DNA from 2 places in the Colwellia asteriadis genome. Region 2 is predicted to be linked to the other one. Evidence: predicted binding sites of a transcription regulator. Region 2 holds the regulator's gene; the other holds the start of a gene.
The links. The regulator FNR, encoded in region 2, switches genes on or off when oxygen is low (the NO sensors DNR and NnrR bind a similar motif). The targets are predictions, from matches to a motif close to TTGATCTAGATCAA.
Positions count from the first base shown of each region.

Region 1: ABD005_RS00870 (bacteriohemerythrin) is a predicted target of FNR. The motif match lies at 3,996-4,009, and genes of this name have one in related genera.

Region 1 is NZ_BAAAFA010000001.1:206,697-214,566, forward strand. Features, by position in the region: gene ABD005_RS00840 (TonB-dependent receptor) at 1-203, shown strand, start outside; gene ABD005_RS00845 (multifunctional CCA addition/repair protein) at 395-1,642, shown strand; gene ABD005_RS00850 (hypothetical protein) at 1,779-2,360, shown strand; gene ABD005_RS00855 (hypothetical protein) at 2,357-2,545, opposite strand; gene ABD005_RS00860 (alpha-ketoglutarate-dependent dioxygenase AlkB family protein) at 2,699-3,331, opposite strand; gene ABD005_RS00865 (VF530 family protein) at 3,375-3,782, opposite strand; gene ABD005_RS00870 (bacteriohemerythrin) at 4,099-4,680, shown strand; partial or broken gene ABD005_RS00875 (hypothetical protein) at 4,755-4,940, opposite strand; gene ABD005_RS00880 (lipoxygenase family protein) at 5,044-7,173, shown strand; gene ABD005_RS00885 (diguanylate cyclase) at 7,246-7,870, opposite strand, start outside.
Region 2 is NZ_BAAAFA010000008.1:218,601-226,470, forward strand. Features, by position in the region: gene ccoO (cytochrome-c oxidase, cbb3-type subunit II) at 1-568, shown strand, start outside; gene ABD005_RS12785 (cbb3-type cytochrome oxidase subunit 3) at 602-808, shown strand; gene ABD005_RS12790 (c-type cytochrome) at 801-1,841, shown strand; gene ABD005_RS12795 (FixH family protein) at 2,012-2,506, shown strand; gene ABD005_RS12800 (heavy metal translocating P-type ATPase) at 2,565-4,994, shown strand; gene ccoS (cbb3-type cytochrome oxidase assembly protein CcoS) at 5,028-5,276, shown strand; gene ABD005_RS12810 (sulfite exporter TauE/SafE family protein) at 5,276-5,995, shown strand; gene fnr (fumarate/nitrate reduction transcriptional regulator Fnr) at 6,052-6,771, shown strand; gene uspE (universal stress protein UspE) at 6,925-7,869, shown strand.

The DNA.
Region 1 (7,870 bases), on a different contig from region 2:
ATCAAGGACCTATTGATAGCTACCAAATTGTTAACCTAAGTGGTAATTATGATTTCGCGAAACAATGGTCTGCATTTATCGGGGTAGAAAACTTATTTAATCAAGATTACTACCCAACCAAATCACAAGGCTATACTTATGGTGGTTACAACATTAAAGGTTTAGGTACTACTGTCAATATTGGTGTTAATTACCAGTTCTAAGCTAAGAAAAACCAATTATCTTAACTAAGATCTCCGTTAAAAAGCAGTTACCCCTGGTAACTGCTTTTTTATTACCTACGCGATTTTCTTAAGTTCGGGTACACTTAAATTATGATAAAGTAGTCACTTAACAAAAATATTACCCTCACTGGAGTTTAGTTGAAGGCCTTATGATAAATAAAGATACGTCATTGAATACCTACCTTGTTGGCGGCGCTGTTCGCGATAAACTATTAGAGCGCCCGATCAAAGATAGAGATTATTTAGTTGTAGGTGCGAGTATTGAGCAAATGCTTACCTTAGGCTATCAACAAGTAGGTAATGACTTTCCTGTTTTCCTCCACCCTGAAACCAAAGAAGAATACGCTCTAGCCAGAACAGAGCGTAAAGAAAGCCAAGGCTATACTGGTTTTAGTTGCTACTTTGCTCCTGATGTTACTATAGAACAAGACTTACAGCGTCGCGATTTAACGGTCAATGCCATGGCAATGGATAAAGCTGGCCATATTATTGATCCCTACCATGGACAACGGGATCTTAACGACAGAGTACTTCGTCATGTCAGCGATGCATTTATTGAGGACCCACTGCGTGTCTTAAGAGTAGCCCGTTTCGCGGCTCGTTATCATAGCTATGACTTTACCATTGCCAATGAAACGTTGGAATTAATGACTAAAATAAGCCTAAGTGGTGAGTTAACTGCATTAACCCCTGAACGTATTTGGCAAGAAATGCAGCGCAGTTTAACGGAAGACCACCCTGAAATATTCTTCAATGTTTTACACCAATGTAAAGCGTTAGCCGTACTATGGCCTGAGTTAGATGTATTATGGGGCGTACCAAACCCTGCACAGTGGCATCCTGAAATTTGCAGTGGTATACATACAATGATGGTTGTACAACAGGCGGTATTACTTTCACCGAAAACCTCAGTGCGCTTTGCAGCATTGTGTCATGATTTAGGCAAAGGGATAACGCCCGCAGAGCAATGGCCTAGCCATAGAGGACATGAAAAATCGGGACTACCTTTAGTTGAAAAGATTTGCCGTCAATTAAAAGTACCAACCCATTACAAACAACTTGCCCTTAAGGTATGTGAACATCATTTACATTGTCATAAGGCCTTTGAGCTCCGAGCAAGCACCTTATTACGCATATTTAACCAACTCGATGTGTGGCGTAAACCTGAGGAGTTTGATGATTTTATTTTAGCATGTAAAGCCGACTTTCTTGGTCGTTTGGGCTTTGAAGATAAAGCTTACCCACAAGAGGAGTATTTAAAACAAGCTATGCTTGCTGCAAAAAATATTAATGCTAAAGTGTTTGTTGAACAAGGGCTTAAAGGCATTGCGATTAAAGAGGCAATGGCTACAGCAAGGCTAGCAGCTATTCAAGCCGTGAAGGACGAGCAACCTTCAACAACCCAAAATAATCACTAGATACCATTGAGCGTCAAGTGTAACTTGCCGCTCAATAAAACAACAAATTATTGCCTGTAGTTTACAAAACACAACAACTCTTTTATCTCATCTCGCTTATCCTTTAATCACTACCTAATGTGACTTGGTGACGACAATGACTATTCAAACACTCGCTTCTGTAAATACTCAACACTATCCTGTTGGCCAAAATCAAATATCAACTAATACTATGGTGAGTGCACAGCCTAGTATGCAAGATCTACTATCACCTGAGCAGCAAAACACATTGCAATCGTATACTGAAACAAAACGAGAAGAGCACGTTGAGCAAATAAAATCGAATTATAAAACAGCTAAAGATATTGACCTGACTCGCGCTTATTATGCTCAACAACAAAAGTTATTTGATATTTACATAGAAACGGCAACGGATGGTGAAGTAGACACTGACAATCATGATAAAAATAACGTGAGTGCTATTAGCACGTTAACAAGTGCTTATACTGAGCTGTATGACTTACATAAACAAGTAAAAGGTGTTATAGAACAAGTACCTACTATTAATGATAACGTCAACCCGTTAAAGCATAATGTGTCAAACGCTGCTGTTGGGCTAAATGGTGTCACTAGCGAGACGATGAATCACCAAGGACAATCATTAAGCCAGCAACAAACCAACATTTATAACAGTATTATGATGCCAAGCAGTAACTCATACCTACACTTAAGTGCTTAGTGAAGCTGAATTAATAGCTTAAGCAACGCTAATTCAAGTGATAAAAGCGGCTCTAACCATACCCATAATGTTAGTGCTAGAAGGTAAGCAAGGTTGGCGTCGAAAAATACGCCAATCAAGCTTGAAATATAGATAATAGCGCGATTACCGTTTAATAAATAATGACGCTGCTTTTCAATAGTCATGACAATCCCCTTAGGTCATGCGATGCTTAACGCTAAGTGCTTGGTTGCTATCTAGCAAATAGCCAACTGAATTAAGCTAAACTAAAAGCATCGCAATCTACAATTAAATGGCCGTTATGCAAGCTTACTTATTTGAAGCATTTTTTAAGCCAATTAACGCAGCCTGTCATTCACTATGGCTCTAAAAGTAAGGTTTATTCGAGGAGTATGAACTTTTTTTGTCGGAGGTAAACGATGTAGCCAGTGCTTTTGTGTAATGCCTTTCATCACTAATAAGCTACCCGATCTTAAAGGTAAAGCGACAACTTCTTTCGTTTGCTTATGTTTAAACGCAAATTTTCGTTCAGCGCCAAAACTTAAAGAAGCAATAGCTCCCTGCTCTTTTAAGTCTTTTTCGCCATCGCTATGCCAAGCCATTCCCTCTTCACCATTATGATAAAGGTTCGCTAGGCAAGCATTGTATTGCTCCCCAGTTTCAACTTCGACTAAATTTTTTAGCGCTAATAATTCATCAGGAAAAGGCAGTGATCGTTTGGTAATATTTGAATAGGTGTATTCAAATGCTTGACCATTTAAGGTATCCGCATACCAAGCGACTTTTCTTTTTGTTTCAATCAGTTTACCAAAGATCATTGCTTGATCGCATTGCCACGCTAACAACTTAAGTAGCGCTGAGAAATAATGTTCCGCCTGTTCTAACGCTATAACTTCACCATAGTAATTTACCTCGCCATCATAAGGTAAAAGGTTAATAGGCTGAGTTAGTCGCGGGGAGAATAAGTCCATAAGGTATATTTAAGCTAAACTCGAGAGAATGAAGCTTACTCTACTACTTTTTAAAGTGTGCCCAAGGGTCTGCTGGTGCTCTATCGCGGGCTTTTTCGGCCTTTTTAATACGTAAACGCTCAGCATCTTCAAGGCTTAACTCTTTTGGCGGTCTTTGTTCTAAACCATGTGGCACAATACGATCACGCGGCGGTAATAAAAACTGGTCATCACTCGCTTTAGGTAAACTGTGGTATTGATACATATAAAAAGCTTCAACTTTCTCTTGTGCCCACGTGGTCTTCTTTAAAAATTTGATGCTCGACTCAATACTTGGATTGGTTTTAAAGCAGTTCAAATTTAAATAAGCAAATAAGATTTCCCAGCCATAATGATCAACCAATTCGTTGAGTACTGTTTCTAATTTTGTACCGTGCAGTGGGTTGTTTTTATATATCTCTTTATCGCTCATTTATTTTCCTAGTTCACTTTTTACTTAACTCTTTGGTTCGCTTTTTTGGTTAGCTTTATCACTAACGACTATTGCTTTCGAGTTAACACAGTATGTAAGTAATGAATTATACCACTGTTGCTATAAAAGTTGATGTTTAACTCAAGAATAAACGCCACTGTACATTAGAACCTACAGTCTCTTTCTTATTAATTAAGTTATTAATAAGTTAACTTGATTAAAATCAATAAAGTACCACTATAAAGCAATTAATATAAAGACCACTGTAGAGCATAAGCTCTACTTAAACTATATAAAATACAACAAGGTCAATATCGTGAGTATTAATAGCCGTAATAAATCTCTCAGCTTTATCATTATTGTCAGTTTACTTGTCTCTGCCATTATTTTAGGCCTATGGTCAAGCTTAACAAACCCTGTCCCTTGGATATTAATCGTCGCTTTAGCATTGATGCCGCTACTCAGGCAAAAGCATATTGAACAAATAAAATGGAGTGATGATTACAGTATTGGTATTGAATACATCGACCAAGATCATAAAAAACTCTTACACTTATTGAATCAATTTAGTATTGCTTACGATTATGCTCAGTGTGAAGAATTTGAGCGAGAAGCACTAGAAGAGTTAGTCAGCTACACCAAATATCACTTTAAACGAGAAGAGAAATTGATGGCAGATTATGACTACCCAGGTCTTGCTGAGCATCAAGAAGAACATCAAGCAATGATTGATAAAGTCGAAGAATATGCACATATTTATAATGAACAAGGACACGATTCATTAAAACAAGTGACTAATTTGATAACATTCTGGCTTATTAACCATATTAATGAATCTGATAAGGAGTATAGCCGCTACTTACAACAGCTTGGTGCTGACGAGTTTGATAATAACTAAGCCAGAAACGTCCTTATTAATAAAGTTAGTACTATTGCTAACTTTATTGCTTGCTCCTCGCCATTATTTTCGACTTATTGATTAGGGGTTGTTGAGCTTTCGATATTTTTTTCGCAGCTTTTTGTTGGGTATTTATACAAGGCAGAGCCTTTGTTGTGTGGTTGTTCAGGACAATAAGCTCCTGCATTGTCTAATAAGCAACATCCATACAGCGTCACATAACAATTTGATAACGCAGTAAAAATGACCAACAAACGCTGTTAGAAAGATCAACAGCACCTAGCCACACAGCAATATATTTGCGGCAATTTTTGCCAAAAATAATGTATGCTTGCGACAATAAAAACAAAAAAAAGGCTTATTATGCAGAACAATAACATCCCGACACTTCCTCAACACGACTCAACACCCGAAAAACAACAACGTGAGTTTCAACTCGCTTTAGCCAAAACTAAATACAATTATATGACTTCTTACTTAGAAGGTGTTCCTCTTTCTGCCGACGTACCACAAGGAGAAGAGTTTTCATTACGATATAAAGAAAGTGTTATATCAGTATTTATTCAACTTGCTGAAAACTTTAAAAACAACGTTATAAGGTTATTAGAAAAAGAGCTTTGTGATGATATTGATAGTGACATTTTCAAAGATATTAGCGAGAGTTACCAAACCTTAGAAAGTAAATTAAGTGCGCTTCACCCTAAAAAAGACATTAAGTACATTAAAGACTTTATTCATAGCTTGAGTCAGCTGCCGACAGCTATTGAAGATGCCCTCAATATTCCTAAAGATATTATTAAAATGTTAAAAGGAATTGATCAAGTTATTGAGGAGGTAAAAAAGGAAGGGCCTACGGCTCTACTTAAATCGACACTATATGACTTATTAAATAACGATGGCAAACGTGATTACCTGCAAGCCAATTCGTTAGAAGACTACCAAGCACTCTATGCCTCGTTAGATACCCCTCCTCTAACAGTGTCAATAAAAAGTAAACCATGGATGGAAAAAGAAAAAGCCCTTTATGATCAAGACTGGTACTTTGGTTATTTGCAAACTGCTGGCTTTAATACCACTAACTTAATTGCCGTAAGCGCTAGCGATACAAGTGATATGACTATTTCATTGAGTCAATTACTGCAAAAAATGCCAGTTACTGATCACATATTACAGTCTGTGTTAGCAGACAATAATGTTAGTTTACAAACGGCAGTAGCCCAGAATCGGCTTTACGTTTGTGATTACACAATGTTAGAGGGTAAACAAAGTAATGAGTTACACGGAAAACAGCGTTACGTAGCCGCACCTATCGCCTTATTTTACTCAACGGATAAAACTGCTAACGGTTTTCCTGATACAGGTAGTTACCTGCGCCCAATTGCCATTCAATTAGCACAACAATATAACCCAGACACGGCTCCTATATTTACCCCAAATAACTGCTCAGGCGCAAATGATGGTAATGGACTAAAATGGCAAGTAGCTAAAGCTATTGTGAATATTTGCAGTGCAATACAACATGAAAATGTTGCACATTTAGGGGCTTGCCACCTTATTATGGATACAATAATTATTGCCGCACATAGGCAGCTTTCAGAAAAACACCCTATTTTAAAGCTTTTAATTCCGCATTTTCGCTTTACATTAAACATTAACAATGATGCCCTACACAGTTTAGTTATTCCGGGTGGTGTTACCGCCTGTGACGTAGGGTTAACGACAGGCTCCTCTTTTGAAATGATTGCAGAGGCTAGAAGTGCTTGGCGTTGGGATGAGCAGAGCCCTGAACAGTTATTTAAAGCACGCGGTGTTAATACTGAGTCATTACCAGTTTTTGAGTTTCGCGATGACACCATATTGTTATGGCAAGCCATTAAGACGTTCGTTAGAAATTATTTATCTATTTATTATAATAATGACAATGATGCCGTCGCTAATGATGAAGAATTACAAGGCTTTATCTTTGAGTTAACCTCAACAAAATATGCTGATTTTAAAGGCTTAGATGGATTAGTATCAACAGGAAATAGCGAACGTCCCTATAAAATAGATAGTTTTGACTACCTTGTAGAGCTTATCGCACATATTATCTATATTGCTGGACCTCAGCATGCCGCAGTAAATTATGCTCAGTATCCTTTAATGTCTTTTGCTCCTAGCGTAACGGGTTGTCTTTATCATGAACCTCCAGGAACCAACACGGTTATCAATACCATTGAAGATACTTTAACTTGGTGCCCTCCATTAGATATTGCTTTATATACACTATCTTTTGAGTACTTACTTAGCGGTGTACAATACGATGTTTTTGGCAAATATAGTCAAGACCCACGTATTGCCTACTTTAACGATCCTCAGGTGGAAGAAGTGCTGATTGACTTCCAGTGCCAATTAGCGCAAATAGAAGTAGAAATACATCAGCGTAATAAGTTAAGAGCGATACCTTATACTTTCCAATTGCCGTCAATGATTCCAAACAGCACAAGTATTTAAGTAAATAAAAACGGTACTTAGCGCTCTACGCTTAAGTACCGTAAATAACTAACCTGTTCTCGTTTTTATACGTTATGAAGGTGAAGCAAAGTAGTATGAGTTTCGCCCACTTTGTTTTGCTTTATATAAAGCGACATCGGCAGACTTCACCAGCATAGAGGGCTCTAATCCAGGTAAGCTGGTCATAGTAGATATCCCCATACTAATCGTTATATAGGGTGCCGTTGTTGAAAAGGCATGAAGAATATTCAAACTGCGTATCTTATCTTGGCAACGCCGTGCAATGTTTTCAATTGACTCATGATCTGTGTTTGTCATTAAAATAACAAATTCTTCACCACCATAACGTGCAACTAAATCATTTTTACGTGTAACGACTTCACTTAAAGCTTGTGCAACTAATTTAATGCACTTGTCCCCTTCTGGATGACCATAATTATCGTTATAGGCTTTGAAGTAATCAATATCAATCATAATTAGTGACAGTGATCCACCTTCGCGAGAGCTTCTCGACCATTCTTGCTCTAACCTAAGATCAAACTCACGACGGTTAAAAATTCCCGTAAGTCCGTCTTTAATCGCTAGCAATTGTAGCTCTTCTGTACGTTGTGCTACTTTATCTTCGAGTATTTCATAATGACGAGCATTAATTAACGATACTGCAGCTTGTGCAGCAATAAGTTCTACCGTATCTTTA
Region 2 (7,870 bases):
TGGATTAGTTGAAATTACGCCATTATTCTTTCAAAAAGAAACCACGACGCCAGTAGATAACTTAAAACCTTATACTGCATTACAAATGGAAGGTCGTGATATTTATATTCGTGAAGGCTGTAACAATTGTCACAGCCAAATGATTCGTCCATTACGTGCAGAAACTGAGCGCTATGGTCACTACAGTGTTGCAGGTGAGCACGTATGGGAACATCCATTCTTATGGGGTTCAAAACGTACGGGTCCTGACTTAGCACGTGTTGGTGGTCGTTATAGTGACGATTGGCATATTGCCCATTTAATTGACCCGCGTTCTGTTGTGCCAGAATCAAACATGCCTGGTTTCAAATGGCTAGCTGAAAACACCTTAGATGGTGAGCTAACCGCTAAAAAATTAGAAACATTTAACTGGTTAACACGCAACCGTAGTCATAAAGATGAAAATGGCAACCCTATTCCATTATACAGCCAAGCTGAAATTGATGGCGCTGCTGAAGCAGTAAAGGGTAAAACTGAAATGGAAGCCTTGGTTGCTTATTTGCAATCACTAGGTCATGCATTGAAGTAGCCATGAGTTAAGCCTTTAGAAAAGGAAAAAACAATGGATTACGGTACTCTTAGAGGGTTAATTGCCCTCCTTATATTGGCGTTATTTATTATTATTGTGGTTTGGTCTTATTCAAAAAAACGTAAAGAATCGTTTGACGATATAGCGAATTCTATTTTTGAAGAAGATAAAAATACAAAAGTAACTAAACAAAGCCATCTTGATAAAGATAGCAAACAGGAGACTAATAATAATGTCTAGCTTCTGGAATATATGGGTTTGGGTTCTTAGCCTTGGCACATTAGTAGGGTGTTTTTTCTTACTACGTATGTGCTTAAAGAACTTTGCAGGTGTTGAAGAAGGTGAGTCTATGGGACATACCTTTGATGGCATTGAAGAGTTAAACAACCCGCTACCTAAGTGGTGGAGTACGTTTTTCTTACTCACTATTGTTTGGGCATTTGGCTATATTGCACTATACGGTTTAGGTAACTGGACTGGCCTTTTAGGTTGGAAAAGCTCTAACCAAGGTATTTTAAATATTGCTGAATCAAAAGCAAAAACATTAGAGTATTTAGAAAAAGACTCTGGCGTATTAGTACAATATGACCGTGAAATGGCAGCTGCTGAAGCTAAATATGGTCCTATCTTTGCCGCTTACGCACAACGTAGTATTGAAGATTTAGCCAGTGCTAAAAATGTTGAAATAGACTTTGACACTAAAGGTGAATTAACGGCTGAACAAAGTGATTTGTTACAAGCAAAAGAAGCCCTTAAAGTAGGTCAACGTTTATTTATTCAAAACTGTGCACAATGTCACGGCTCTGATGCTCACGGTACCACTGGTTTCCCTAACTTAGCGGATAAAGACTGGTTATATGGTGGAACACCAGAAGCGATCAAACATACGGTAATGGAAGGTCGTATTGCAACAGGCATGATGGCTTGGGAAAGCGCACTAGGTGGCGACCAAGGCGTTAAAGAAGTTGCTGCTTATGTCATTAGTTTAAGTGGTCGCTCAATTGACCCTGAATTAGCCAAAGCTGGTAAAGCTAAGTTTGCGATGTGTGCAGCATGTCATGGCCCTAATGGTGAAGGTAGCTTAGCTATGGGTACACCAATGGGCGCACCAAACTTATCTGACAACATTTGGTTATATGGTGGCTCTAAACGTGCCGTTGAAGAATCAATTCGCAATGGTCGTGCTGGTATAATGCCGCCATGGAAAGATATTCTTGGCGAAGAGAAAGTTCACGTGATCAGTGCATATGTGTATAGCCTTTCTCAAGACTAACTGTTTAATTAATTTCTTATAAATCAGTAATTAATTAACATAAAAAGCCCTTGTTACTAATTGTAAACAAGGGCTTTTTTTATATGTATTTATCTATCATATCCTAGCTGTTCAGCAATAAAAAAGTTATAATATCGCCACTTTACACACTCTTAAAATAAGCAAATCAAATGAAAACTTCTTGGTATCGTGAGCCTTGGGCGTGGTTAGTTTTTGGCCTACCGTTTGTTTCTTTAATTTCAGGAACAACATTTTATATTATCGCAAATAGTAATCCTGATACGGTAGTTGTCGGTGATTATTATAAAAAAGGTAAAGCGATTAACTTTCAAGTATCTAAAGTTAAACTTGCGCAAAAGCTTGGTATGCGTTTTGCGCTAAGAACCGAGGGTAATAATTTAATTATCAAACCAACGGGTATTGAAAAAACTTTCCCGCTATTAAACATTGACTTTGTTCACCCAACATTAGAAGCACATGATTTCAAACTCACATTAACACCTGATGCTAATGGTAATTTCAGACACTATTTTGAAGAGCCTATTAATGGTAAGTGGAAAATCACACTCAGTTCATTTGAGAATAAATGGAAAATTCAAGACACTATTGGCTTACCACAAAGTGACTTTATTGAATTGATTCCTGATCCAACGAAAGTGCAGTAACAATTACTACCATTATTTATACATCCTGCTAGTGTTTTATTTTAATAGATTTTAAGCCATGACTCTAAAATGTTTTCATTGTAACGAGGCTGTACCTTCGGGTATAAGCCTTTTGGTTACTATTAATAACACCGAACAGCCAATGTGTTGTATTGGTTGCCAAGCAGTAGCGCAAACCATTGTTGATAATGGCTTAACTCAATATTATTCAGTACGAACTGAGCCTGCCAATAAGGGACAATCGCTCATTCCTGAACAATTACAAAAAAATAAACTACTTGATGAAGCGGCATTACAAAACGAGTTTATTTATCAAGATAATGACACCAAAGAAGCTATTTTAACCATTGATGGTATTAGCTGTGCAGCTTGTGCTTGGTTAATTGAAATGCAACTTGATAAATTGTCAGGCTTGGTCAGTATTAGTGTGAATGCGACTACACAGCGTGCTACTGTTAAATGGCGTCATGCAGAACTCAACTTAAGCGATATTTTAACCGCTATTGAAAACATTGGTTACCACGCTCTCCCTTTTAAAGCGAATGAAGCCGAGTTACGTAATAAAAAACAAAGCAAAGCCTTTATTAAACGCTTAGGCATCAGTGGCATTTTAATGATGCAGGTGATGATGATTGCCACGGGTTTATATTTTGGTGCATTTTCTGACATGTCAGAAGATCATAAACACTATTTCCGCTGGGTTTGCTTTATATTAACCACACCAATTATAATTTATGGCGCCTTTCCATTTTATACGGGTGCGTTTAACGCCATAAAAATGAAACGGCTCTCAATGGATGTCCCCGTTTCCATTGCTATAATACTCGCCTTTACCGCCAGCGCATGGGCGACTATTACCAGACAAGGTGAAGTTTACTTTGAATCTGTCAGTATGTTTACCTTTTTACTGCTCATTGGTAAGTTTCTCGAATTTAGAGCCCGATCACGCGCAGCGCAAGTATCTGCCAACTTATTAAAACTAATGCCAATGACTGCGACAAAACTAACGACTATCACTTCACCAGCAGGTCATAACACCTATGAAGAAGAACTTATTGCAGCGAAACAATTAGTCGTTGATGATCATGTATTAATCAAACCAGGCGAAGTGGTTCCTGCTGATGGCGTTATTGTTTCAGGCTCAAGCCAGCTTAATGAAGCCATGCTCTCCGGTGAGCAATTACCAATTAGTAAATCCGTCACTGATAACGTTTTTGCCGGCACCATTAATGGTGATGGCAATATTACCGTGCAAGTCAAACAGCCTACCAGCCATTCGTTTTTAAGCCAATTGATTCGATTAAGTGAGCAATCCCAAGCGCATAAACCTAAACTGGCGCAACTGTCAGATAAAATAGCTCAGTTTTTTGTTGCGCTGATTTTAATCACCTCTATTTGTACCGCGCTATATTGGCATCAACATCTACCAGAAGAAGCGTTTTGGATTACCTTATCAGTATTAGTGGCAACCTGCCCTTGCGCCCTTTCCTTAGCAACACCTACAGGATTAACTTGTGCAACAACACGTCTTAATAAAGACGGCATTATGATCAAAGGTGGGCATGTAATGGAAGCCGTACCACAATTAAATTGCTTTGCTTTTGATAAAACAGGGACTTTAACCACAGGCGAGTTTCAAATAAACCGCGTGGAAGTTAATGGCGAATATACTAAAGAGAATGTGCTTGCTATTGCTGCGGCATTAGAGGCACACTCTGAGCATCCCATTGCGAAGCCATTTACCGCCCATCGTGACTTCTCAATTCAAGCTCAAAATATTACTGTGCACTCAGGTAAAGGGGTTAGCGGTGATATTGATGCTGATCATTACACTATTGGTAAAAGTGGTTGGGCTATTTCACAATTAGATGAAAATGCACAACAAGCGATAAGCAATCATCAAGATGCAAATTGTACATTAATTAAAAACAACCAAGTTATCGCCTCATTTTATTTGGTCGATCAAATTCGTGACGATGCGAATGCTGTTATTGAAGCGCTTAATAAAACTGGCCGCACTATGCTGCTATCTGGTGATAGTCAACAAGCCTGTGATAAGTTAGCAACGGTGTTACCGCTAAGCTCTGTTGAAGGCTCGCTTAGTGCTCAAGATAAAATGCATAAAATTCAGCAAGCTCAGCAAAATGAAAAATTTAATGTTGCCATGACCGGTGATGGCGTTAACGACTCACCTGTATTTGGCGCAGCGCATGTATCTATTGCGATGGGTTGTGGCGCCGATATTACTAAAAGTGGTGCTGATGTTATTTTACTTAATAATAAGTTAAGTAGCATCAATACGCTAATAAAGGTGGGTCATAAAACCCGTCGAATTATTATTCAAAACTACTTATGGGCGTTTGGATATAATGCTATTGTACTACCATTGGCCGTAGCGGGTTATATCACGCCCTACATGGCAGTCATTGGTATGTCAACCAGCTCTATTTTAGTCATAACTAATTCACTTCGCTTGTTGAAAAAGTAATTAGTAAACACCGAGGGTTTAGTGATGAGTATAATGTATATTTTAATTCCAGTTGCGGCGATTCTAACCGCATTAGGGATTTATCTTTTTTTCTGGGCAGTTAAAACAGAGCAATTTGATGATTTAGAAAAACAAGGTATGAGCATCTTGTTTAATGATGATAGCCAGCAAAAAGATCAAGAAAAATCAGCGCCGAGTGATAGCAATATAGCAGCAAAAGCTAACGCTGCACCTCTAGCTACAAACCCCACCAATAATTCAAGCGCTGATGTAAAGAAGTAATGCTAACCGATTTACTATCAGCTTTTATTGTTGGTTTACTAGGCTCAGGTCACTGTTTAGCCATGTGTGGGGGTATTACTACCATGCTAACGTCGGCTACTGAAAAACCTAAACAACAAGGTGATATTGCTATCACTGAACAGCAGACCTACCCGACAAAATCAAGCAATAACACGTCTTTAATATTTTCATATCATATTGGCCGTATTGCCAGCTACACCTTGATTGGCGCGATTGTCGGCTTTAGTGGCTCATTAGCTGCAAAAAGTATCGGTGTTCCCCTTGGGGGGTTGCGCATGGTTGCCGCCATATTTTTAATTCTACTCGGCTTATATTTAGGTCAATGGTTAATGTGGTTAAACAGAGTAGAAGCGCTTGGGAAGTATTTATGGCGTTATTTGTCACCATTAGCTAAGTATGTCATTCCCGTCAATAGCACCAAACAAGCTTTAGGTTTAGGGGCTTTATGGGGTTGGTTACCTTGTGGGCTAGTTTATTCAACCCTCACCTGGTCATTAGCTAGCGGAAGTAGCCTAACAGGAGCAGGAATAATGTTATTTTTTGGTTTAGGTACTTTGCCTGCGCTCATAGCACTGTCTCTAGGTATTAATAGCTTTAAAAGCCTTTTGCTTAATGCTAACTTCAAGAAAACAATGGCAATTTCTCTAATATTATATGGCTGTTATAGTTTAACTGTTGCATATCAATTAATGTTCTAATACCCTATCAGCACGGTCGATATTACAGTCCTTTAAATTAAGAGTTATTATCTATTATGCCAAGTAAAAATTGCCCCGGTATACAACACATTAAGTGTCAAAACTGCAGTATTAGTGAATTATGTTTACCTTTTTCACTGAATGAGCAAGAGTTAAATAGCCTTGATGACATTATCGATAGAAAACGTCCTATTCATAAAGGCGATAAAATTTTTCATGACGGACAACAATTACACGCCTTATTTGCTATTCGTTCAGGGACTTTCAAAACATTTACGGTTAATGAGCAAGGCGAAGAACAAATAACAGGTTTTCATTTAGCAGGAGATTTACTGGGTTTTGATGCCATTGCAGAAAGCTGTCACCCTAGCTTTGCTCAGGCGCTTGAAACTTCGATGGTCTGTGAAATCCCTTATAATAACCTTGATCAGCTCTCTAACACTATGCCTAAGTTGAAAAAGCAGGTATTACGTCTAATGAGTAATGAAATTAAAACCGATCAGGCAATGTTAACCTTACTTAATAGAAAAAACGCTGAGCAACGTGTAGCTACTTTTTTAGTGACCTTAAGTGAGCGCTATCATTCGCGAGGATTATCAGCAACTGAATTTAGGTTAACCATGACTCGTAGCGATATTGGTAATTATATTGGCTTAACTGTTGAAACGATTAGTCGTTTACTTAATCGTTTTCATAAAAGTAACTTAATCAAAGTAGACGGTAAATTAATTACTATTGTAGATATTGACGCCTTGTCTGACGTCGCAGAAATTTAATTAGTTATAGCTTTTCCTCCCCCACCGAGATAGCTCCGTTTATCTCGGTGTTTAATGAAATCAATTCATAATATCTTAATTTAAATCAAGCATTCACTCCTCAATTTTGCTATAAAGTAATTATGAATTACTTTTATTAACGAGAGGTTTACCATGGAAATGTATCAAAATATACTGGTTATTATCGACCCAACAACTGATGAGCAAAAAGCCTTAAAGCGAGCTGTAGATCTAGCCTCACGTATTCATAAAAATAACAATACAGCCATTAATATTACTGCTTTTTTCAGCATTTTTGATTTTTCCTATGAGATGACAACAATACTATCTCATAACGAACGCGACTCTATGCGTCAAATGGTTATCGATGAGAAACAAAAATGGTTAGATGAAATTATCGCCGAAATAGCGCCTAATACGCAAGTAACTAGCAAAGTCGTATGGCATAACAGGCCTTACGAAGCCATTATCAATCAAGTAATTGAGCACAACTTTGATCTGGTTATTAAAGGAACTCATCAACATGATAAATTTAAATCAGTAGTCTTTACACCTACTGATTGGCATATCCTGAGAAAATGTCCATGCCCGGTATTATTAGTCAAAGATCACGAGTGGCCAAAAAATGGTAATATTCTAGCAGCTCTTAATATTGGTAGTGATGAGAGCGAACATAGCTCACTCAATAGCAAAATAACAAAGCAAGCTAAACAACTAACAGCTGTGGTTGACGGTAATTTACACTTAGTCAACTCTTACCCTGGCACCCCAATTAATATCGCTATTGAAGTTCCTGAGTTTGATGCCACCGAATACAATGCAGTCATGCTAAAGCATCACCAAGAAGCCATGAACACACATGCTGAACAATTTGGTGTTGAATTAACAAACACTCATATTGGTGAAGGCTTACCAGAAACGGTTATTGAAGAGTTTGCCCGAAAACTAGATGCTGAATTAGTTGTTTTAGGAACCATTGGTCGTACTGGCATATCGGCAGCGTTGATTGGTAATACCGCTGAACATGTGATTGATCAGTTAAACTGTGATGTATTAGCGTTAAAACCTGACGGTTATATTTCTCCGCTGGCTAACTAAA